Regions from separate parts of the Nonomuraea sp. NPDC049695 genome, predicted to be linked through region 2. Evidence: riboswitches for the same ligand, from Rfam matches in the RefSeq annotation. Region 2 holds a riboswitch; the other holds the start of a gene.
What was found. A riboswitch is a leader RNA that binds a small molecule or an ion and turns the genes downstream of it on or off. The one in region 2 is predicted to bind cyclic di-AMP.

Region 1 (2,730 bases), on a different contig from region 2:
ACGTCCGGGTCGGTGCTCGCCGTGAGGAAGGCCCGGCATCCCGCCGTCAGTTGCTCCCAGGGATCGTCCTCGGCGTCGGCGGTCGCGGCCACCTTCTGGGCGACCTCCTGCTGTACGTGTTCGAGGACCGCGCGGAACAGGTCGGCCTTGCCCGCGAAGTGGTGGTACAGCGCGCCCTTGGTGACGCCGGCGGTGTGCACGATCTCCGCCAGGCCGACCGCTGCGTAGCCATGGGTCGCGAACAGCCGCCGGCCTACCCGCAGCAGGGTGCGCTTGGTCTGCTCGCGCTGGCGGGCCCTTGCCCCGTCGGTCATGGCGTTCCCTTCACGTTGACATACCGATGGTACGTCAATACCGTACCTTCGCATACCGTCGGTATGTGAAAGGGAGTTCTGTGATACTGACCAGCTTCTATCCGGTCATCGGCACGTCGCGGTTGACCGAGTCCCACGACTTCTACACCCGGCTGTTCGGCTTCGAGACGACCTTCGAGGCGGCCTGGTACGTGAGCCTGCGGTGGCCGGGGCCGCCGGCGTACGAACTGGCGCTGCTCGACCACACCCACCCGACGCTGCCCGAGGGATATCGCGTGCCGGTGCAGGGGCTGCTGCTCAACTTCGAGGTGGAGGACGTCGATGCCGAGTGGGAACGGCTCGTCGCCGGTGAAGGGCTGCGACCTGAGCTCGAACTGCGCAGCGAGGACTTCGGGCAGCGGCACTTCATCGTGGCCGACCCCAACGGCGTCCTGATCGATGTCATCACGCCCATCGCGCCCTCGAAGGCTTACGCCGACCAGTACGTCAGCGAGTGAACCGAGGCATCAAGCTGACTCATGCCGAGCCCGCCGGCTTCTGGCGGCCGCTGCTCTGCTCAGGCTGCGCGGCGGCCCAGGCCGCGCAGCTGGTCGACGGTCAGCGCGGAGACGTTCTGGTCGATGGGGGACTCGGTGTACTGGTGGATGGTCCAGGACTTCCAGTCGGCGGGCGGGGTGACCGCTCCCTTGGCCTTGCTGTAGTGGGCCACCCATAGGGGGTATTCGGCCAGGCCCTTGCCGTAGGTGTCCGCGAAGTTCCAGCCGCTGTAGAACATCGGGGTGATTCCCGTCTTGGCCTTCACGTACGACAGCCACGCCTTGGCCCAGGCGTTGACCTCGGCCACGGACTTGCCGTCGGTGGTCTCCAGGTCGAGGACCAGCAGGTCGCCGGGCTCGGCGGGCTGCGCGTTCACCACGGACAGGAAGTGCTCGGCCTCCGCGACGGGGTCGTTGCCGGGGTGGCCGTAGTGGTAGGCGCCGCGCACGATGCCCTTCTTGCCCAACTGGAGCCAGTGCCTGGCGAAGGAGGCGTCGCGGAAGCTCGTGCCTTCCGTGGCCTTGATGATGCCGAACTGGGCCTCGCTGGCGTTCCAGTCGTACAGGGGCTCGTAGTTCGAGATGTCCAGGCCGTAGGTGAGGGACCCGGTCTCAGGCTGGGCCTCGTACGTCGGGACGTGGCTGGTGGGCGCTGCGAGCGTCATGGTGGCCACGCCGGCGATGGCGGTCGTTCCGGCGAGGATCGCACCCGCGACGGCGAAGCTGACGCGCTGGGTGAGGGGATTGAGGCGATTCTTGAGGGAAATACGGGCGATTGCGGCAAGCCGAGGCTCGGGCATGACGGCATTGACTCCTTGCTTCCATGCCGCCTACCGGGTTAGCTGACGGGTTCGGGCTTGGAAGTGCCCTACGGGCGCAGGCTGGGCTGGCGTCCGATTCACCCCGAGAAGGTGGGTCCCCGGCTCCGCGAGACGCGGATTCGGCGGCCGGACACTGCCCTGGAGGGCAGCGCACGGTCCGGTCAACCAAGCGGCAACGATGCGGTGAAAGGTCGTCACATCTATGTCGCGATTAGGCAAAAGATAGACATATAGGCATAGATAGTGCAAGTAGGGCAAATCGGATTGGCCGCTGCCGGTCGCTGGACGGCACTGAAGTGCCGTGCCTGTAAGGGATGCAGGACTCGGTAAAAGATTTGGGGGTCGCCGGGCACGGACCGGCGCCGCGCCGCACGGGTCCGGCTCGGGTTTGAAATACGGTGGGGGGGTATAGTATGGTGAGAGTGTCGGAAGGGGGAGACATGGTCGGATACAGCGACAGCAAGCAGGACCAGCTGCGCCGGTTGCGTCGCATCGAAGGTCAGGTGCGCGGGTTGCAGCGGATGATCGAGGACGACAAGTACTGCATCGACGTCCTGACACAGGTGTCGGCGGCCACCAGCGCCCTGCAGTCGGTCGCCATCTCCTTGCTGGAGGATCACCTGGCCCACTGTGTGGCCGAGGCCACCGCCAAGGGCGGTCCCGAGGCTCAGGCCAAGGTCAAAGAGGCTTCCGACGCCATCGCGCGGCTCGTCCGCTCCTGACAGCACCGAACACACCGGAAAGGGTTGATCGATATGGCTACCGCCACCTACACCGTCAAGGGCATGACCTGCGGCCACTGCGTGAGCTCGGTGAAAGAAGAGGTCGGCGAGGTCGCCGGGATCACCTCGGTGGAGGTTGACCTGGCCAGCGGCCTGCTGACCGTCGAGAGCGACAGCCCCGTGGACACGGCGACGATCGTCGCGGCCGTGGAGGAAGCGGGCTACGAGGTGGCGAATCCGGCATGAACGCGGCGACCAAACTGGGTGCCTACGTGCTGGGGCTGGCCGTCGTCTTCGGCGGCGCCCTGGGCGTCGGGAACGCGGTGGGCGACGTCGG
Region 2 (20,647 bases):
GCCTCCCGTTGAAGGGTGTCGAACTCATAGCAGACCTTTCGGCGGCAACGAGCCCGGCCCGCTGATGGCGGGCCGGGCGGGGGGACTAACCCGCGGCCTTCACCGCGTCGTCGACCAGCTGCTGCCAGGCCTTGTCGTACTTGACAGAGCCGTCGTCCATGCCCTGGATGACGGACTCGATGGCGTTCTTGACCTGGGCGTGCTTCACGCCGAGGAAGACCGGCTGCAGGCTCGAGGCGGACTTGGCGAAGATCTCACCGATGGGGGCCTGGTTGAAGAACTCGTTCTTCGCGCCCTGCACGGCCGGGTCCTGCTGGGCCTTCGTGTTGCTCGGCATGTTGCCGAAGTCCTTGAAGATGCTGGCCTCGGTCTCCGCCTGGGTCAGGTAGTCGGCGACCATCGCGGCCTCCTTCGGGTGCTTCGACTGCTTGGGCACGGCCACCCAGGAGCCGCCCCAGTTGCCGCCGCCGCCCGGCACCGAGGCCACGTCCCACTTGCCCTTGCCGCCGTCGCCGGCGTTGCCGCTGACCACGCCGAGCATCCAGGACGGGCAGCCGACCGTGGCGAACGCGCCCTTCTGGGTGCCCGCCGCCCACTCGTCGGTGAAGTTGCGCAGCTTGGCGGTCAGGCCCTGCTGGCTCATCTTCGTGGCGAAGTCGAAGGCCGACTTCACCGCCGGGTTCTTGTCGACGATGAGGTTGTTGTCCTTGTCGAAGTACGTGACGTTGCCGTTCTTGGCCGCCTCCTGGTAGAGGACGACCTGGTACAGCGTGTTCGTGCCGTCGGCGAACTTCGTGTCCTTGACCTTCGACTGGAACGTCTTGCCGACGTTCATGAACTCGTCCCAGGTCGGCCAGAGCGCGCTGACCTTCTCACGGTCGGTCGGCAGCCCGGCCTTCTTGAACAGGTCCGTGCGGTAGCAGAGGCTCATGCCGCCGATGTCGGTGCCCAGGCCGAACAGCTTGCCGTCGGCCGTGACGCCGTTCTCCCACTTCCACGCCGGGAAGTCCGCCTTGCGGGAGTCCAGGCCGTACTCCTTCAAGTCGGCCCACCACTCGGGGTGCGCCTTGGCCAGACCCATGCCGCCCTCGTCGATGCCGACCACGTCGCCCGCGCCGTTGCCGGCCTGCAACCACTGGATCATCTGGGGCCAGTACTGCTGCTCGAACTGGTCGGTGAGGTGCTCCTCCTTGATCTGGATGTCCTTGTGCTCGGCATTCCACTTCTCGATGGCGTTCTTGTAGCCGAAGTTCGTGCCGCCGCCGAAAGTCTGCACGCGGATGGTGACCGGCTCGGCCGCCGCCGAGGAGGCGGGAGCGCTGCTGGAACCCGTACCGGTACTGCCTGAGCTACAGGACGCGACGGTCAGCGCCGCCGCGGCGAGGGCCGAGGCCGCGGCAAGACCGCGACGCTTGCTGATCATCATGGTGGACCCCTTCTCGGGTGAATGTGTGGGGAGTGCACCGCGGCACGCGCTCCGCCGCGGTGGGAGTCTTTGGGAGCGCTCCCACAAAGGGTGCACTTACGTGGTCTGCGCGTCAATCCACCGAAACGCAACCGTTACCAATGGGGCGGTTTGTCACTTTGAAACCGGATTTTTAGCGTTATAGTGCGCAAAGAGCGTCTTGGGAGCGCTCCCACCACAAGAGGCATCTTTTGTGTCGCATCAAGGGCATGTCACCCGCACCGACCACGCTTTCTCCCCGTCACACCACCTGTGAGAACGCCTGTCGGAACACTGGGCACGCCAGCGGGATGGCGAGGAGGCCTCCACTTAACATGGGTAGTCATGGAGTTGACAGAGCGGTTCGAGTGGCGTGGGAGGCGGATCGCCTGGGGACGCGCGGGCGCCGGCCCGGCCGTGGTGTTCTGTCATGGCACGCCGTTCTCGTCGGTGTTGTGGCAGCCGTTCGCGGAGGCCTTGAGCCGCGACTACACCGTCTATCTGTGGGACATGCCCGGATATGGTCGTTCCTCCAAGCACGCCGAGCATCCCGTGGATTTCGGCGCGCAGGCCGAGGCATTCGCGGCGCTGCTCACGCACTGGGGGCTGGACCGGCCACACGTGATCGCCCACGACTTCGGCGGCGCCGTGTCCCTGCGCACGCACCTGATCCTGGGCGTCGACTACGCCTCGCTCATGCTCGTCGACGTCGTGGCCATCCCGCCCAGCGGCTCGCCCTTCTTCACGTTCGTGCAGGACCACCCCGATGTTCTGGCGGAGCTACCGGCCTACATCCACACCGCGATCGTGCGTGCCTACATTCAGGGCGCCAGCCACCGCGGCCTGCGCGACGACGATCTCGACGCCCTCGTGCGGCCGTGGACGGGGGAGGACGGCCAGCCCGCCTTCTACCGGCAGATCGCCCACTACGACGAGCGCTTCCTCGAAGAGAACGAGGAACAACTGGGTCGCATCAGTATCCCCGTACGGATCCTGTGGGGCTCTGACGACGCGTGGATCCCCACCGATATCGCCCGGCGACTGCAGAGCCTGATCCCCGCCGCCGAGCTCTCGCTGATCGAGGCCGCCGGTCACCTGGTCCACCACGACGCGCCCGTCCCGCTCATGGACGACATACGCGCCTGGCTCACCGCCGGCTGACACACGTGTCAAGGGCGGCCCCGAAAGGACACATCGAGGCCGCGTCGGAACCGGAGGGCTCAGTCTCCGACCTGCCCGGTCGGAGTCGGGCCGCCGAGCCCGGCGAGCAGTTCGCGCAGCAGGTCGGCGAGCTGGTCGCGGCGTTCGGGTGCGAGATGGCCGATGAGGCGGTCCTCGGCCGCGAGCAGGCCGGCGACGACGCGGTCGAGCAGGGCGTGGCCCGCGTCGGTGAGCGTGACCGCGCGTGCGTGGTAGCCCGACCCGGCGGTGGTCCGTTCGACCAGCCCTGCCCTGGCCGCCCGTTCCACGCGCTGGGTGATCGCGCCGCGCGTCACCATGCAGGCATCGGCCAGGTTGCCCGGGCTCATGCGGTACGGCGGCCCGGAGCGCCGCAGCGTGGACAGCAGATCCAGCGTCGCGACGTCCACGCCCAGCTTCGTGAGGAGACGGCGGCGCTCGTCGCCGAAGACCTTGGCGGCCCACCAGATCCGGGTGATGACCCCGATCGACTCCACCGGGACGCCCGGCAGCTCCCGCCGCCAGGCGTCCTGGATGGCGTCGGCGCCGTCGCGCGGCGGGTCAGCGGCCACGTTCGGCGCCGCCGTTCACCTGGATGATCTGCGCGGTGACGTGCCCGCCGCCGGGCGAGGCGAGCCAGTGCACCGTCTCGGCGATGTCCTGCGGCGTCCCGGCCCGGCCGGTGTGGGTCTGCGCGACGAGCGTCGCGCGCCGTTCGTCGTCGAGGGCGCCGCTGAAGAACTCGGTGTCCTCGATGAACCCCGGGGCGACCACGTTCACCGTGATGCCGCGCGGCCCGAGGGCGGCGGCCAGGTCCGACGCGTACGGGTGCAGGGCCGCCTTCATCGGGCCGTACGAGGTGCCGCCCGAGCCCCGGAAGGCTGCGATCGAGCTGATGAACACGATCCGCCCGGACGGGTTCAGCAGATCGCGGAACGCCTCGGTCGGCAGCACCGACGTCAGCACGTTGGCCCGGAAGTTGCCCGTCCACCGCTCCGCGACGCCGCCGGAGCCGTACCGCATGTCGACGTTGCCGCCCGCGTTGTTGACCAGCACGTCGATCGTGCCGAAGCGCTCGGCCAGATCGGCACGCACCCGCTCGACCTCCGCCGGCTCACTCAGGTCGGCCGGCAGCGCGGTGCCGCCGATCTCCTTGGCGGCCGTCTCCAGCACGTCGGCGCGGCGACCGATGATCACCACCCGGTCCCCGTCGGCCGCGAAGCGCGCCGCCACCGCCTTGCCGATGCCGGTGCCCCCGCCGGTGACCACTGTCGTGCGTGTCATGTTCATCCCTCCTTGAGTTTAGGCCTAAACTCAAGCTAGCAGAGGGGACCGGACGGCGTCGAACCGAGACCTCAGACTTACGACCTGAGCCCGATCCGTTGCCCATGTTCCTGTTGCGACACTGGCCGCCATGCTCCGTCCCTCCTCCCGGACCTCGGCGACCGGTCCCTTCCTCGTGGGCATGTTCGTCGACGCGCTCGGCAACGGTCTCTACGTCCCGCTGACCCTGCTGTTCATCCAGGAGGTGACCGGCCTGCCCACGCCCGTGGTGGGACTGGGGGTGACCGTGGCGGCGACGATCGGGCTGGCCGCCAACCCGATCGCCGGAGTGCTCATCGACCGGTTCGACGCCCGTACCGTGCTGGTGGGCACGTACGTGATCCGCGCGCTCGGCTTCGCCCTGTACCCGCTCGTGTCCGGATTCGGCCCCCTCATCGCGGTCGCCGCTGTGATCGCGTGCGGAGACCGTGCCTTCTACCCCGCCGCGCGCAGCTACGTCGCGGTGCTCACCGAGGGCGGCGGCAGAGACCGTCTGTACGCGCTCATGGCCACGGCCCGCAACGTCGCCTTCGGCCTGGGCGGCCTGCTGTCGGCCGCCGCAGTGTCCCTGGCCGGTGGCTACGCCCTGATCGCGGCACTCAACGCGGCCAGCTTCGTCATCGCCTCGGCCTGCCTCCTGCGCATCCGCCCCACCTCGGATGAACGCCCTCCGAGCTCGGCCCGTGGCGGCTACCGCCAGGTGCTCACCGACGGGCCGTTCATGGGCCTGGTGAGTGTCGAGCAGGCATTCACGCTGACCAAGCTCATCCTCTCCGTGGGCCTGCCGCTGTACGCGGTCTCGGTGCTCGGCGCCCCGCCCGCCGTGCTCGGCATCCTCTACACGATCAACACGCTGCTGGTCGCGGCCGGGCAGATGGGAGTGCGCCGCCTCCAGCGGCACGCCCGCCGCACACACGCCATGGCCCTGTCCGGCGTCGTCTTCATCGCCTCCTGCGCCCTGTACGCCCTCGCCGCCCCCCTTCCGCCCGGCCCGCCCCGCATCGCCGCCCTGGTGGCCGCCACCCTCGTCTTCACCCTCGCCGAACTCATGCACGCCACCCCCTCCTCATCCCTGGCCGCCGGCGCCGCGCCCCCCGCCCTGCGCGGCCGCTACCTGGCGGTCCACCAGATGACCTGGTCCGTGGGCCAGGTCGTGGCGCCCGCCGGGTTCTCGCTCCTGCTCGGCCTGGCGCCACTGTCGCTGTGGGGGGTGCTCGCCACCCTGCTCGCGCTGGCCTCCGCGGGGCTGCTGCGCCTGTCGGCCCGCCTGCCCGCGGAGGCGGTCTCCGAGAAGATCTCCTGAGGCATGTGGAACGTCCCACTCGTCATCTGGGGTGGGACCGTAACCCGATCTCCGCGCTTCGGGCTCATATGGAGCCCTCTACCGGCCCGAAGTCGCCGCTTGTGGGCTTGCGGGCCTCGGCGTAGTGCGCAGGATCGGCCTTGATCCGCGCAGTTGCCCGCCAGCTTTCGATGACCTCCTGAGTGGTCGCGTCGACGTCCAGTTCGGCGGCATCGGAGAGCGCCTCGACCAGTTCGAGGGTGAAGGCACGCAGTTCGGTCGCGGAAAGGTGGCGTACCCAGGGGAAGACCTCCGGCATGGCTATGACGAGCGCACGCGCGGTGGGGTCATGCTTGATCAAGGCAAGGAACAGCCGGGATGCCGTGGCCAGCGTACGGTCGCGTTCTTCTTCGCGATCAGCCGCGGTCAGGTAGAAATCCGGGGCGTCGCGATGAGTCACACGTACTCGGCCTAGACGCGCCGCACGTTCGGCGACGGCTCGAGGATTTCTCGACAGATCGGAGAAGGTCACGGCATCGGCATGGCTGGTGCTCACCCCACGAGTCTAATCAGAATACGTTCTGACGACTACGTTCATGGCGATGACAGAGCGGCTCAGGCGTCGCGATCACCAGAGCTCAGCGCTGCGGGAGAACGGCGCAGAGCCGAGCCGGCCCGTGCGCTGTGCCGTCTGAAGCCGGTGGTCTGTAATCCAAGGATGAGCACGCCGCCGGCGGTCAACGCCGTCCACAGTCCCGTCAGCCCCCAGGCGGCCGCGGCGGGGATCATCGTGAGGGCGAGCATGCCGTTTCCGGCGATGGCCGAGCCCAGCGTCCAGGTCGACCGTTTGAGCCCCATCAGGCTCCACGACATCACGATTCCGCAGTTGTTGGCGAGGGCGTAGGCCCCCAGCAGCGGCAGCAGGGCGAGGGCCAGGGCAAGGACCGTGGCGTCCGAGGTGAACAGTCCGAGCACCGTGTCGCCGAGCAGGAGCAGCACGAGGGCGCCGGTGAGCACTCCGGTGGCGGCGATCGTCACGGCCGCCCGGTTGAGCCGGCGGGCGTCTTCAGGGGAGGCGGCTCTGGCGATCTCCGGCGTCACGGCCTGCGCGACGGCGAACGCGGCCAGCCCCAGGAATCCCTCCAGCGACGTGAGGATCGCGTGGGCGGCGGCCCCTTGGACTCCTGTCCGTGCGGCGGCGTAGGTCACGCCGCCCATGACCGTGAACTTGATGACGAGCGTGGCGGACATCGGGATGCCGACCTTGGCCATGCGTACGATCTCCCGCGGCCGGGGACGTCCAGGCCACAGAGACTGGCCGGCCAATTCGGGTACGCGCAGCAAGAAGACGTTCGACACGGTGACACCCAGGGCGGTGGAGGCCAGGAGCGCGATGCCGGTGCCCTGGATGCCTATCCTGGGCACCAGCGTGAGGTGCAGGACGACCCCTGTGGCTGTGCTCGACAGGCTCGACCGGAGCACCTGCCGGCTGCGTCCCAGCGCGATCAGCATCCCGTTGGCGCCGCTGCCCGCGGAGGACAGCAGCACCTGGAGAGCCAGGAGCAGGGGTAAGATGCCGAATTCGGCTGTCACCTCACGGGGCGCCCCGTTCATCCGCGCGATCAGGGGGACGCCGAGCATGACGCATGCGCCGAGCGTCCCGAGCCCGATGGTGAGCCAGCGCGCGTCTTTCAGGATGGGCAGGGCCTCGGCGGGGCGGTCACGGCAGGCGGCGATGAACGGGGCCATGCCGCGCAGACCGCCCGACACCGCGGCCGTGACCGGGGCGAGCACCGCACTTGCGAGCGCGAAGGCCGCCAGTTGGGTGGTCGCCTGGTGCCCGAGGAGGGAGGTGCTGATGAGCTGGGCGACGACGCCGGCGCTCAGGGACAGGAAGAGCGGAGCTGCCGCGCTCAGTATCGCGCGATGAGGAGAAGGCATGAAAAGCAAAATCCCGGGCGGTCGATCGCTCGGGATACGGAATAAGTATATCATCCCGGCGGCCGAAGATCAGGCCGCTCACGTCCCGTACGGACAGCTGCGACATGACAGAGTTGAGCGGACATGGGCCGCCCGCGCCGGCCGTGCCGGGCGGCGTCCGGGCCCGAGTCATACGGGGAGCAATTGATGAGGCGCTACATCCTGACGGGCACCCCTGGGGCCGGGAAGACGGCGATCCTGCGCCGGCTGGAGCGTGACGGCTACACGGTCGTCGAGGAGGCGGCGACGGATGTCATCGCCCTGCACCAGGCCCAGGGCGAAGCCGAGCCGTGGACGGAGCCGTCCTTCGTGGAGGCGATCGTCGCCTTGCAGCGCCGGCGCCAGGAGCAGGCCGCGGCCCTTCCCGATGACGTCCAGATCTACGATCGATCGCCTGTCTGCACCTACGCCCTGGCCACCTACCTCGGCCACCCCGTCCCTCCGGCGCTGTCCCGCGAACTGGACCGCATCCGGGCCCGGCAGATCTACGAGAAGAAGGTCTTCTTCGTCCAGAACCTGGGGTTCGTCACGCCGACGGAGGCGCGGCTGATCACCTTCGAGGAGTCGCTGCGATTCGAGCAGATCCACCAGGACGCCTACACCTCACTCGGCTACGAGTGCGTCCCGATCGCCCCGGGCACGCTGCCTGAACGGGTGACAGCGGTCAAGAAACACCTCGAAGCCGCACCATGACCACTGCGCGATCTCGAGATCATCTGATTTGCCGGGCTCAGCAGGAGGCGGCGCGGTCCTCGAGGAGTTTGCGTTCGCGGGCGTTGCGGGTCATCGCGGCCGCCCGCCCGAACTCGGCGCGGGCCTCCTCCCGCCGGCCAAGCTTGAGGAGCAGGTCTCCTCGTACGCTCGGCAGCAGGTGGTAGTCCTTGAGCGAGGGCTCGTCCACGATCTGGTCCAGGAGCTGAAGACCCACCGCCGGGCCGTAGGCCATGGCGAGGGCCACCGCCCGGTTGAGCTCCACGATCGGGGAGCGGGACAGCCTGGCCAGGGCCTCGTACAGGCTCGCGATGCGCTCCCAGTCGGTGTCCTCCGGGACGACGGCCCTGGCGTGGCAGGCGGCGATCGCTGCCTGGAGGGTGTACGGGCCGGGCGCGTCCCCCAGTTGCTCGGCCTGGTCGAGAGCGGCCAGGCCGCGCCGGATGAGCAGCTGGTCCCAGAGTGCCCTGTTCTGCTCCAGGAGGAGGATCGGCTCGCCTGACGGGCCCAGCCGGGCGGCGGATCGGGAGGCCTGGATCTCCATGAGCGCGACCAGGCCGTGGACCTCGGGCTCCTTGGGCATCAGACCCGCCAGGACACGGCCCAGCCTGAGGGCGTCCTCGCACAGAGCGGGGCGCATCCAGTCCTCCCCGGCGGTCGCCGAGTAGCCTTCGTTGAAGATCAGGTAGATGACTTCGAGCACGGAGACCAGGCGGGGCGACAGCTCCGACGCCTCGGGCACCTCGAAGGGGATCTTCCTGTCGGCCAGCGTCCGCTTGGCCCGGACGATCCGCTGCGCCACCGTCGGCTCCGGGACCAGGAACGCCCGGGCTATCTCGTCGGTGGTCAGGCCGCCGAGCACCCGCAGCGTGAGCGCCACCCGCGCCTCCATGGAGAGCGCGGGATGGCACGCCGTGAACACCAGGCGCAGGAGGTCGTCCTCGATCTCGTCGATCTCGGGGAGGTCCTCCTCCGTGTCGAGGCGGTGGCCGAGCTCGATCAGGTGACGTTCGAGGCGTTCGTTCCTGCGGATCAGGTCGATGGCGCGGCGCTTGGCCACGGTCATCAGCCAGGCGCCCGGGTTGCGCGGCACGCCCGTCTCCGGCCACTGCTCCAGCGCGGCCACCAGCGCGTCCTGCGCCAGCTCCTCGGCCAGGCCGACGTCGCGCACGTATCGGGCGAGTCCGGCGATGAGCCGGGCCGCCTCGATCCGCCACACCGCCTCGATCGCCCGGTGAGCGCCCTGGGGGTGAGGATTGCTGTCGGAAGCCGTCACCGGCCCATGAGAGCAGCACCACGCCGCCGATGGCAACCGACGCCGGCCGCCGCCCAAGGGCATCGGCCTTTCTTCGCTCCACCGGTACGCCGGCCGAACGGGCCCAAGCCGCCGGACCGGCCGGGTAAGCGCGGGGTCAGGCGTCGGGCTGGTCGACGCCGAGGCGCTCGCGCAGCGCCTCCTCACGTGCGCGCTCCTCCGCAGGCAGCGAATCGTCCGGTACGTCCGAAGCGTCGAACACCCGCCACACGTCCAGCCCGATCCCCTCATGCCCCGGCGGCACCGGCACCCGCAGCGCCCACTCGATCGCCTCTTCCCGGGACTTCACCTGGATCAGCCAGAAGCCGGCGATGAGCTCCTTGGCCTCGGCGAACGGCCCGTCGATCACCGTCGACTTCCCGCCGCTGTAGGCGATCTGCGCGCCCTGGGAGCTCGGATACAGCCCCTCGGCCGCCAGCAGCACCCCCGCCTTGGCCAGCGACTCGTTGTAGGCGTGCATGTTGTCCACGACTTCCTGGCTCGGCAGCGCGCCGGCCTCGGTCTCCGCGTTCGCCTTGCCCACGATCATGAACTTCATCGGTGCCGCGCTCCCTGTCGTCCGTATCGGTCTCGTTCAACGCGTCGAACGGCGAAGGGCGGGATCGACACGTACCGGAGAATCTATTCGGCTCGACCACCGGTGGGGGCGCTCAGCGGCAGGCGCAGGACGAAGCCGGCCCCGCCCATCGCGGCCTGGTGGACGTGGAGAGTGCCGTGGTGGGCGGTGGCGATGTCCCGGGCGATGGCCAGGCCCAGGCCGGTGCCTCCGCGGTCGCGGCTGCGGGCGGCGTCGAGGCGGACGAACCGCTGGAAGATCCGTTCTCGGTCGGCCGGGGGCACGCCGTCGCCGTCGTCGCTCACCACCAGCTCGGCGTGCGTGGCCGAGCGGCTGAGCCGTACCCGTACCTGGCTGGTGGCGTGCCGTTGTGCGTTGTCCAGCAGGTTGGTCAGCACTCTTGCGATCTGCCCCGGCACGGCGTCGACGACGACCCGGTCGGCCAGGTTCAGGGCTGTCGGGTGGCGATCGGCACGCCGGCCGGTCTCGGTGCGGATCAGGTCGGTCAGATCGACGTGCTGAGTGGCCTGGGGAGCGGTGGCGCCCAGCCGGGCGAGCAGGAGCAGGTCGGTCATGATGTCCTGAACCCGGTCCAGGTCCTCCAGCGCGTGCCCGATCAGGTCGGACAGGTCGGTGTCGCGCGGGTGCATCTGGGCCTCCTCCAGGCGCACGCGCAGGCCGGCCAGCGGGGTGCGTAGCTCATGGGAGGCGTCGGAGGCGAACTGGCGTTGCCGCTGCAGCGCCTGCTCGGTCGAGGCTTTGGCCTGCTCCAGACGTCCGAGCGTGTGGTTGATGGTGCGCGCCAGCTGGGCGATCTCGCCGCGGCCCTGCGATTGCGGGATGCGGGTGCTCAGGTCGCTGACGTTGATCGCGGCCAGTTGCGCGCGCATGTGCTGGATCGGGCGCAACGTGCGGTTGGTGATCTTCCAGGTCGCCGCTGTGGCCAGGAGGATCAGCAGCGCGATGTGGGCGGTCCAGAGCAGTTGGAACCCCCTGGACAGTGCCATGGGCGCCACCATCCGGCCGGCGTAGACCACCGGGGAGGCAGGGGAGGGTGAGAGGCGGACCGCGGCCAGTCGCAGGCACTGTCTGCCGGTGTTCGTGGCGCACACCTCCACGTCGGCCCGGGGGTGATCCGGGGAGGGGCGTACCTGGCTCAGCGGGTCTCGACCGCGTGCCGCGGGCGAGGCGGCGATGACACGGTGATCGGCCCCCACGACCTGGATCAGGTCGATGCCGGGTGTTCGGGTCTCGATCGTGCCGGTCAGATTCCGGCGCCCGGCCGCGGCGGCGGTGATCCCGGCTTGCTCGCGGGCGCCTGACCAGCCGGGGTCGGCTGACGCCTGTCCGGCGGCTGATGCTCCGACCATGCCCATCGGGACCAGCACGGCGATCGCCGTGGCCAGGGCCAGGACGGTGAGCCGGGCCGGGGTCGAGCGCAGACGCCGCCGCCATGAGCCCGGACTCATGACGTCAGCTCGCCGCTTCGCAGTCCGCCCGGCGAACCGCACGCGTGCGCGAACCTGCCAGGTGCTCGGCCGGTCAAGGCACGCCCGGCGGCGGTGAAAAGGATCTTACTGACGATCAAGGACATGGCTCCTCCCGTCGGTGATGGGCATGCCGGCCCGATCGGCGCCGGCGGTGACGACTCACTCTCAGGGCGTCTGCAGGCCCGGGATGTCGTGGTGGTGGCGGTGGATGTGCGCCGTGAAGGCCCGCATGTATCCGGTCAGGAACTCGGCGACGGACGGCACCTGGATGTCGCCCTCGTCATTGATCAGTCCCTTGGTGAACTGGATGTAGGCCTCGGGCTGGCCCAGCACCGGGGAGTTGGTGAAGGACAGGATGGTCTTGAGGTGCTGCTGTGCGACCGCCGTCGAGATCTGGCCGGGTGAGGCTCCGATGGTCGCGGACGGCTTGCCGTTCAGAACATTGGATCCATAGGGCCGGGTCGCCCAGTCGATGGCGTTCTTCAGCGCGCCCGGCACGGACCGGTTGTACTCAGGGGTGACGAACAGCAGAGCGTCGGAGGCTTTGATCGCGTCCTTGAACTCCTGGGCCACGGCGGGATAGTCCGGGTCGTAGTCGTAGCTGTACAGGGGCAGCTGGTCGATGGGGATCTCCGTGAGGCGGAGTTCCGGCGGCGCGAGACGGCTCAAAGCCAGAGCGAGGGTCCTGTTGATCGACCTCTGGGACAGACTCCCGACGATGTAACCAACGACGTAAGTCACTGCATTTTCCTTTCAAGCATGAACGTGCCGACGTCGACATCGACGATCCGGCCGGTGATGGGATCGGCCTCGGAAGAGGCGAGAAGGAGGCCACGCCGACGAGGTCTTCGGCGTACTGGCCACGTCGCACGGCGCGGGCGTTGCGCTTCCAGCGGCGCCACGGGGGCAGACGATGAGGTAGGGGGCCGCTGACGTTGATGTCGAGGACGCGCGGCCAGGCGTCAGGAGTGATCTGCTCGGAACAGCCGCACCGGTAAGCGGGCCGCGACGTTGAGGGCGACGACTCGTTCGGTGTTCATGACGCTTCTCGAGCGGGCTGACCCTCGACGAACGTGACCGTCTCGTCGAGCGGCGCCCGGCCCGTACGGATGTAATCCACCGTGACGTCCTCGAACCCGATCGACATGCCGCAGAAGAGGACGAGCCCGTCCGGGGGCGACAGGACCTCCGCGACGGTCCTGCGATACACCGACCATGCCATCTGCGGGCAACTGTGCAGTCCTTCTGCGCGCAGCAGCAGCATGACGGTCTGCAGGTACATGCCGACGTCGGCCCATTGGGGCAGGCCCATGTCGCGGTCGATGTAGCAGAACAGGGCGGCGGGCGCGCCGAAGCACTGCCAGTTCTCGGCGGCGGCCCTCTGGCGCGCCTCCCAGTCCTCACGCGCGACACCGAGTGCGCTGTAGCGCTCCTGGCCGAAGGCGGATCGGCGCTCGCCGTACGGGGTCTTCAGCACGGGCGGGTACATCTCGTACTCCCGCTCGTCCCAGGGGTCGCCCGCGGCCAGGCGCTCGCCGGCGCGCTGCTTGAGCTCGGCCAGCGGCTCGCCGGTCAGGACGTACGCGTGCCACGGCTGAAGGTTCGATCCGGACGGCGCCCAGGCCGCGGCGGACAGCACGCGCGCCAGCACCTCCTTCGGGACAGGCCGGTCGGTGAATCCGCGCACCGCCCGCCGGCTCGTGACCGCCTCATAAACGTCCAAGATCGTCTACCTCCCCGCCTCTGCTCAGCACGTCCTCTTTCGCTACATCCAAGATGGTATCAGACGATACTGTATCATTCAATACTATTCAGCGGGCGTATGAGCCTCGCGCATGGTGAGGGGAGAGATTTCACGCTAGCCAACGAGGTGCGCGCCGCCGGGACCGGGGCTCGCCTGTGAGTCGGCCGAAGCCGGCGCGGGCGCGCTTACGCCCCGCCGTCCGCTGGATAGGCGAATCGGGTCAGCAGATCCCTCAGTAGTTCGTGCTCGCCGGGCCCCAAGGCGGCCACCAGGCGCTCATCCACTGGCTCCGCCGCCACATGAGCCGCATCGAAAAGCTCGAGGCCCTGAGGCGTGATCTCCACTACCCGCACCCGCCGGTCTCCCGGAACGGGCTTGCGTACGGCCAGCCCCTTGCGCTCGAGGTCGTCCACGACCCGCATGATGCCCGCCTTGTCCGACCCGGTCGCCGCCGCCAGGTCCCGCTGCACTGTGGGCCCGCGGTCGACCAGCACGATCAGCACGGCGAAATGCCGCAACTCGATGCCGAGCGGCCGAAGCGCCTCTGTCATCGCCGTGGCCGCGCGCCAGTGCGCCTGGCGCAGCAGCAAGCCGAGGGCGAAGGGCGATGCATCCCCAGGACGGTCGGTCGCACGCGAGGCGGTCGTTCTGCGAGGGGCGTCGGCGGTCATACGCCCAGGTTACCAGCCATCTTTTCTTTCGATACGGTATCGAATGAAATTAAATCAGACTCGCGCAGCCGCAGCGGTCAAATGAGATCTACAATGTAAAGGCGGTCAGCTGGTCGAGAAAAGCCCGAGCCGTCGGGGCGCAATCGGTCAGCGACGGGACGGCCAGGGCCAGAGAGCGGGTCATCGCCGGCTCGAGGGGCCGGGTGACGACGGCGCCCAGGTCGGCGGGCAGGCCCAGGGTGGGGACGATGCTGACGCCCAGCCCCGCGGCCACCATCTCGAGGATGGCGGCGGGGCCGCCGGCCTCGAAGGCGACGTCGAGCCGGACCTGGGCGGCCAGTGCCGCGCCCATGATCAGCGGGCGGCAGCCGGCGGTGGTCAGGATGAACGGCCGGTCGGCCAGGTCGGCGAGGGTGATGGCCGGGCGGGCGGTCAAGGGGTGGCCGGCCGGCAGCACGGCGACCATGTCGTGGGTGCTGAGGTGGACGGTGTGCAGGCCGGGGGCGGGGAGGGTGACCACGCCGACCTCGGCGGCGCCGCGGTGGAGCCATGCGCGGATGTCGTCGTCCACGCCCTCGAACAGGCGGTGGTCGCGCGCCGCAAGGCCGTCACGACGGCGCTGGCCCGGCCCGCCTCCGAGGCGGAGCTGGCCGACTACCTGGACCCGTGGCATGACCTGCGGGTGGGCCGGTCCTGGATGGCCCTGGCGGGTGCGGCCGACAGCCGCTTCACGCTGGAGAGAGCGTTTTGTCGCGGAGATCCCGAACAGCACGCTCGTGCGCGTTCCCGGGGCCGGTCACATCCCGATGGAGAACGACCCGGCCGGGGTCGCGCGGGCTCTGGCCGATTTCTTCCTTGCGTGACCGGGCTCAGCGCGTACGGCGGGTGCGTTCGTGGGCGGCGACGGCGACGATCGCCAGGAGGGTCAGGGCGGCGGCGAGCGGGAGCGCGGGGCCGACGTGCAGGTGCAGGGTGGCGCCGATGAGGGCGCCGAGGAACATCGCCACGACGGACGCGGACCGGCGCAGGGCCGCCCGGCCGGGGGTGCCGGCGGCCAGGCCGGTGAGGGTGGTGGTGAGGACGTTGGTGACCAGGTCGGGGACGGCCAGCCCGCGTACGGAGGCGTTCTGCAGGCCCATCCCGTACGCGAGCAGTCCGATGAGCGCCGCCCTGGGCCCGGTGTGATGGTGCCCTGAGATCAGGTCCACGGCGAAGGCGGTGGCGACGAGCAGGGCGTGTGCGGCGGAGGCGGTGGCGAACACGCGCCGGGCGTTCCCCATCCACCTGCTCGCCTGCCCGACGGTCCACGCGCCTGCTCCGAAGGCCGCGAGGGCCAGGAGGGAGGCCCAGGCCGACATCTCGCGGTCTCCGGCCAGGGCGAAGCCGAGGAAGACGGTGTTGCCGGTCATGTTGGCCACGAAGACGCGGCCCAGGCCGAGGAAGCTGATGGCGTCCACGAGGCCGGTGACGACGGCCAGGAGGATCAGCAGGGCGGGCAGGACGCCGTGCGGGTTCGCGCCGCGGGGGAACAGCCCGTCGGCGACCCACCGGAGGCCGCCTCTCACGGGCGCTCCGCCAGCGCGGCTCGGGGTGGGCTGGGTCCCATGACGGCTCCTTGGCGGGCGAGGTTCTCGCGCGTGGCTCTTCTCCGGAGCCTGCTCCCTTCGGGGTCTTCCCAGGTGACGAGGCGCTCATCCGAGCCCGGCCGCCTGGGGCGTGCGGTTCACCGCGTGTGCGGTGAGGGCGCCGATCGCGCAGATGCCCGCGAGTCCGAACATCACGTACCGCGCCGAGTCGAGCATCGAGGCGCCGCCCAGGTTGAGCAGAACGCCCGCGACCGCCGTACCGAACGCGATCGACAGGCTCGTCACCGTGGCGATCGCCGCTGCCGCCCGCTGTCCTTCCTCGGGATCCCGGGTGCTGGACATCGCGGCCACCGACAGGTGCGGATAGGCCAGGCCGATGCCCGAACCTGCGATGAACAGCATCGGCACCCAGATGACCACCAGCCAGACCGGGGTGTCCTCGCGCTGCAGAAGTCCCTGGACGAACAGGCCGAGGGCCAGCAGCGCCGGGCCGAGCGCACGCAGCCGCCGGACAGCACGCTCCCCGCTCACCGAGGAGCTGCCGATCTGGGTCACCGACCACCCGAGCGAGACGGCCGCGGCGAAGAACCCCGCCACGAGCGGCGGCAGCCCGCCGAGCCGCTGGCCGAACAGCGGCAGGAACGACTCGACGGCGACGCCGGAGGTCAACAGCGCCAGCGTCAGGTAGACCCACTTCAACGACGAACCTCTCTGGTACGTCGTACGCGGGAAGACCCGGAACTCGCTCCGCCGCTCATGGACGACGAACCCGGCCATCAGCAGCAACGCCCCCGAGATGCCGGCCGCCTTCGCGGGCGTGCCCGGCAGGACACCCGCCGCGCTCACGGCCCCGGCGGCCGCCATGACGAGCAGCAGTGACGCGGCCGGGATCGGCGGCCGCACGTCGCCACGTTCGCCGCCCGGCAGTGCGCGGGGCACGATCGCAGCGCATACCGCTGCGATCACCGCCATCACCCCGAACGCCAGGCGCCACGAGCCCACCTGGGCGAACAGGCCACCGAGCGCCGGACCGGCGAAGTTGCCGACGCCGTACATCGCTGACATCAGCGCCGCGCCGCGCGTCCAGAGCCGGGTCGGCAGCGCCGAGCGGATGACGGCGAACCCCAGCCCGGACAGCAGGCCGGCGCCGAGCCCTTGTACGCCTCGGGAGACGAGCAGCACGGCCATTGCCGGGCTCAGCGCGCAGGCGAGTGACCCCGCCGTGAACGTGGCGAAGCCCAGGAGATAGGCGCCGACGTTTCCCCATCGAGACAGGAACCTGCCGACGAGCATCGTCGCGATCACCATGGCGACGAGGTAGATCGTCATGTTCCAGGCGTAGAAGCTCGCGCCGCCGAGATCGGCCACCGCGGTCGGCAGCAGACTCGCCGCGAGGTAGATGTTGATCGCACCGACGAGCACCCCGCCGGCCAGCACGATCGCCGCACCGAAATGCTCTGGCCCCAGCAACTCCCGCCAGGACGGCGGGGCGGGGTTCATGTGGTCACCGGCATTCATGATGTCAAGGCTGTCGGTGAACCGGCTCCGGAGACTTTCCGTTGCCCAGCGGCAACGGCGCTGGGCCGATAGGTGGGAAAGCCTCAAACCCCGATGGAACCCTGCCTGTGGCGGGCCGAGTGAGCGGGCATGGCTCACCTCCCGGACGCGACGAGCGCGCGCCCCCGAAGGGACGCGCGCTCGAGCGGTGGACGGAAGGGTCAGCCGGCGTACTGCGGGTAGCCGTAGCCGACGACCTGGGAGGTCGGGCGGACGCGCTCCTCGACCTTGCCGTTGCCGGTGTTGCCCTCGACGGTCGAGATGGTGCCGTCGCCGTTGTCCTTCTCGACGAACCCGACGTGGTTGATGGCGTCGAGGTCCTTGCTGCCGTTCCAGGCGAAGAACACGACGGCGCCGGGCTTGGCGGTGGTGCCGAAGCGCTGGTTGGCCTGGAACCACTTGGCGTAGGCGACGGTGTAGGCGTCCCAGCCGACCTGCGGGCGGGCGCCGGTCCGCTCGCCGACCCAGGAGACGAACATCGCGCACCACGGCGCGTTGATGTATTCGGCTCGGGTGCCGCCGTCACGGGCGATGGTCTCGGCGGCCCGCTGCGAGGCGGCGTACCACTTCTGGTACGGCGTGCCGCCGCCGTAGGCGTTCTCCGTGATGCCGACCTGGGACTTGGCGAGCGCCAGGACCTGGGCGGCGGTAACGCTGATCTTGGTCTCCCGCTTGGCGCGGTCGTCGTCGTGCGTACTGGCGGCGGCCGCGGTGACCGGCAGCTTCTCCGCGGCGGCGGCGGTGCCCATGTGGGCGCCGAGCCCGGAGGCGAGGACGGTCGCACCGAGCACGGCTCGGGCGATGTTGGTCTTCGTGGCACCGGTAATGCGGAATTTGGCCATCGAGGGGGTTGCTCCTTGCTTCCATGCCGCTTACCGGGTTAGCTGACGGGTTCGGGCGTGGAAGCTGCCCTACGGCACCGAAGTGCCGATTCACCCCAAGGACGTGGGTCCCCGGTTCCGCACGCAGGCGGATTCAGCGGTCACAGGACGGTCCTGTGATGTGTTGTGCGATGGTCGGACATCGCCGGACAAACCGGACGAATGTCACAAGAATGCCTTAAACGTAATGCATAAGGCAAGAGGTTACAAATCCGTAACCCTCCCGCTAGGCGAGTTGCCCGCGGGCAGCGGCCAGGAGCCCCATCATGGCAAGGGACTCGTCAAGCGGCATGACCGAGCTTTCGGTCCTGCCTTCGGCCGTCGCGGCGCGGACTTCGCGGAGCTCCCCGGCGTAGCCGTTGTCCGCCGGATCGAGCACATGCTCCTCCGGCTCCATGGCGGGCCCAGAAAGTAAAATCCGCTGCGGTGCCCAGAACGGCGCCTGGATGTCCGCGCGCATCTGAGTGCCAACAACACTGGCCTGGTTCGGGTAATTCCCGATCAAGGAAGTTTCCACCAGGGCCCGCCTGCCGCCGGGGTAGAGCAGCACCCCGGCCGCCTCCGCGTCCACCCCGTTGGGCGCGAGAGAGCCGGTGATCCGCAGGTCGGAGGGCATGCCGAGGAGCAGCTGAGCCAGGCCGAACGGGTAGATCCCCAGGTCGAGCAGGGCCCCGCCGCCCAGCTCCGGCGCCCAGAGCCGGTGCGCCGGATCGTAGGGCTTGGCGAAGCCGAAGGAGGCGTGCACGGAGCGGATGTCGCCGAAGCGCTCGTCGGCCGCGATCTTCTGGATGAGCGGGTTGAACCGCATCCACATCGCTTCCATCAGGAACACGCCTGCCTCGCGCGCCAGCCGTACCATCTTCTCCGCGTCGTCCACGGTGGCGGCCAGCGGCTTCTCGCACAGCACGGCCTTGCCAGCGGCGATGGCGGCCTCGGCCACCTGCAGGTGCTGGGCGTGCGGCGTCGCGACGTAGACGGCGTCCACGGCCGGATCGGCGCACAGCTGCTCATAGGAGCCGTACGCCGACTCCGCGCCCAGCGTGGCGGCCAGCGCCTGCGCCCGCCCTAAGTCCCTGGACCCGACGGCGGCCACCCGCATCCCCGGCTCGGCCACGATGGCCGCTCCCACGGTCCGCGCGATACCGCCTGTCGCCGCAATGCCCCACGCAAAATCCCGCACGCGGGAGATCGTAGACCAATCACATCATGTCGAACGTGTCGGGATCGGGGCCGAACCGCTGGCCCCTGTTCAGCGCGCCGATGGCGGCCATGTCCTCGGGATCGAGGGTGAAGTCGAACACGTGGATGTTCTCGGCCATCCGCGAGGGAGACACGGACTTGGGGATGACGACGTTGCCGAGCTGCAGGTGCCAGCGGAGCACGATCTGCGCGGGCGTCCTGCCGTACTTGCCGGACAGCACGGCGAGCGCCGGGTCGTCGAGCAGCCCCTGACCCTGGCCGATCGGGCTCCACGCCTCGGTGAGGATGCCGTTGGCCTCGTGGAAGGCGCGCATCTCGCGCTGCTGCAAGTACGGGTGCAGCTCGATCTGGTTGATCGACGGCACGATGCCGGTCTCGTTCATCAGCCGGGTCAGGTGGTCGCTCGTGAAGTTGGAGGTGCCGATGGCCTTGGCCCGCCCGTCACGGTAGATCTTCTCCATGGCCTTCCACGCCTGCACGTACCTGTCATGCTTCGGCAGCGGCCAGTGGATGAGGAAGAGGTCGATGTAGTCGAGGCCGAGTCGGGTCAGGGACTCCTCGAAGGCCGCCTCGACGCGTCCGTGGTCGGCGTTCCACAGCTTGGTGGTGACGAACACCTTCCCGCGCGGCAGCCCCGATTCGCGCACGGCCTGACCCACGCCCTCCTCGTTGCCGTACGCGGCGGCGGTGTCGACGTGCCGGTAGCCGGTCTTGAGTGCGGTCGTGACGGCCTGCGCGGCCTCGTCGGCGGGGACCTGCCAGACGCCGTAGCCGAGCTGCGGGATCTGCACGCCATCGGTGTTGAGCAAGAGCGAGTTCATACCGTCCATTGTTCATGTCGCGTTTCTGGGGGCTTAAGGCGGTGGGGCTAGCTTGAAGCGGTCGTGAACGGGCCATCCCCCGGCTGGGAGGAGCAGGAGTGGTCGAACAGGCGTCGGCCTGGGTGGAGTCCCCGCTCCAGATGCTGTGCGCCGTCGAGGCCCACCACGCGGGACTGCTCGGCCCCAGGACGGTCGTCGTGCCGCGCTCGGGCCTTCGGCCGCTGAAGGCCACGCGCCGGGAGTTGCGGTCTCTGGGGCTGCCGGACGGCCTGGAGCTGGCCGAGCCGCGTGACCGCATGCCGAGGCGCGTGCAGGCCGTCGGCGACGCGTTCTCCGGCAAGGTGCAGCTGCGCTGGCTCACCTCGCGCCCCGGCCGCATCGTGATCGTGGACGACGGCCTGGCCACCCTCCGGCTGCTCGAGCTGCTGGCCGCCGGGCCGTACCGGCCGCTGCTGCGGGCCAGGGCCCAGCCGACCAGGCTGCGCACCGCGCTGGGCGTGGCGGCCGCGCTGCGGCTGCGCCTGAGCGACGTGTCGATCTTCACCGCCCTGCCCGTCGACCAGACCCTGGAGGAGGCGGTCCGGCGGGCCGGCATCGACCTGGTACGCCACCAGTTCGCCTGGCTGCGGGCCCAGCCGCTCAGCGCCGAAGGGCCCGCTGAGCGCACGGTCGTCCTCGGCACCTCGCTCGTCAGGAACGGCCTGGTGCACCGCGACCACTACCTGCGCTGGCTGACGGACCTGGCCGCGCGCGAGCCGCTGGCGTACTACCCGCACCGCCGCGAGGACCCCGTCGACGTCGCGCTGATCGGGGAACGCCCGGGGATCACGGTGCACGACGCCGGCGTGCCCGCCGAGCTGACGCTGCGCGGCCTGGACGCGGGGCAGCGCGTGCTCAGCCTCCCCTC

Region 1: linked by a shared signal. The riboswitch ahead of AB0J64_RS27890 (GH25 family lysozyme) and the one ahead of AB0J64_RS47760 (CHAP domain-containing protein) in region 2 are both predicted to bind cyclic di-AMP.

The regions. Positions count from the first base shown of each region.
Region 1 covers NZ_JBFANV010000035.1:24,961-27,690, forward strand. Annotated here, with positions in the region: gene AB0J64_RS27880 (TetR/AcrR family transcriptional regulator) at 1-314, opposite strand, end outside; gene AB0J64_RS27885 (VOC family protein) at 395-811, shown strand; gene AB0J64_RS27890 (GH25 family lysozyme) at 871-1,650, opposite strand; cyclic di-AMP (ydaO/yuaA leader) riboswitch at 1,663-1,806, opposite strand; gene AB0J64_RS27895 (metal-sensitive transcriptional regulator) at 2,112-2,393, shown strand; gene AB0J64_RS27900 (copper ion binding protein) at 2,427-2,639, shown strand; gene AB0J64_RS27905 (hypothetical protein) at 2,636-2,730, shown strand, end outside.
Region 2 covers NZ_JBFANV010000099.1:3,224-23,870, reverse strand. Annotated here, with positions in the region: gene AB0J64_RS47850 (sugar ABC transporter permease) at 1-28, opposite strand, end outside; gene AB0J64_RS47845 (extracellular solute-binding protein) at 86-1,426, opposite strand; gene AB0J64_RS47840 (alpha/beta hydrolase) at 1,790-2,605, shown strand; gene AB0J64_RS47835 (MarR family winged helix-turn-helix transcriptional regulator) at 2,665-3,195, opposite strand; gene AB0J64_RS47830 (SDR family oxidoreductase) at 3,185-3,907, opposite strand; gene AB0J64_RS47825 (MFS transporter) at 4,038-5,249, shown strand; gene AB0J64_RS47820 (hypothetical protein) at 5,314-5,784, opposite strand; gene AB0J64_RS47815 (MATE family efflux transporter) at 5,844-7,169, opposite strand; gene AB0J64_RS47810 (AAA family ATPase) at 7,356-7,901, shown strand; gene AB0J64_RS47805 (RNA polymerase sigma factor) at 7,939-9,195, opposite strand; gene AB0J64_RS47800 (YciI family protein) at 9,332-9,772, opposite strand; gene AB0J64_RS47795 (ATP-binding protein) at 9,856-11,259, opposite strand; gene AB0J64_RS47790 (NADPH-dependent FMN reductase) at 11,446-12,021, opposite strand; gene AB0J64_RS47785 (nitroreductase) at 12,317-13,003, opposite strand; gene AB0J64_RS47780 (MarR family winged helix-turn-helix transcriptional regulator) at 13,210-13,695, opposite strand; gene AB0J64_RS47775 (LysR family transcriptional regulator substrate-binding protein) at 13,784-14,368, opposite strand; gene AB0J64_RS47770 (YoaK family protein) at 14,565-15,260, opposite strand; gene AB0J64_RS47765 (MFS transporter) at 15,387-16,799, opposite strand; gene AB0J64_RS47760 (CHAP domain-containing protein) at 17,000-17,680, opposite strand; cyclic di-AMP (ydaO/yuaA leader) riboswitch at 17,693-17,829, opposite strand; gene AB0J64_RS47755 (Gfo/Idh/MocA family oxidoreductase) at 17,946-18,899, opposite strand; gene AB0J64_RS47750 (aldo/keto reductase) at 18,919-19,740, opposite strand; gene AB0J64_RS47745 (hypothetical protein) at 19,839-20,647, shown strand, end outside.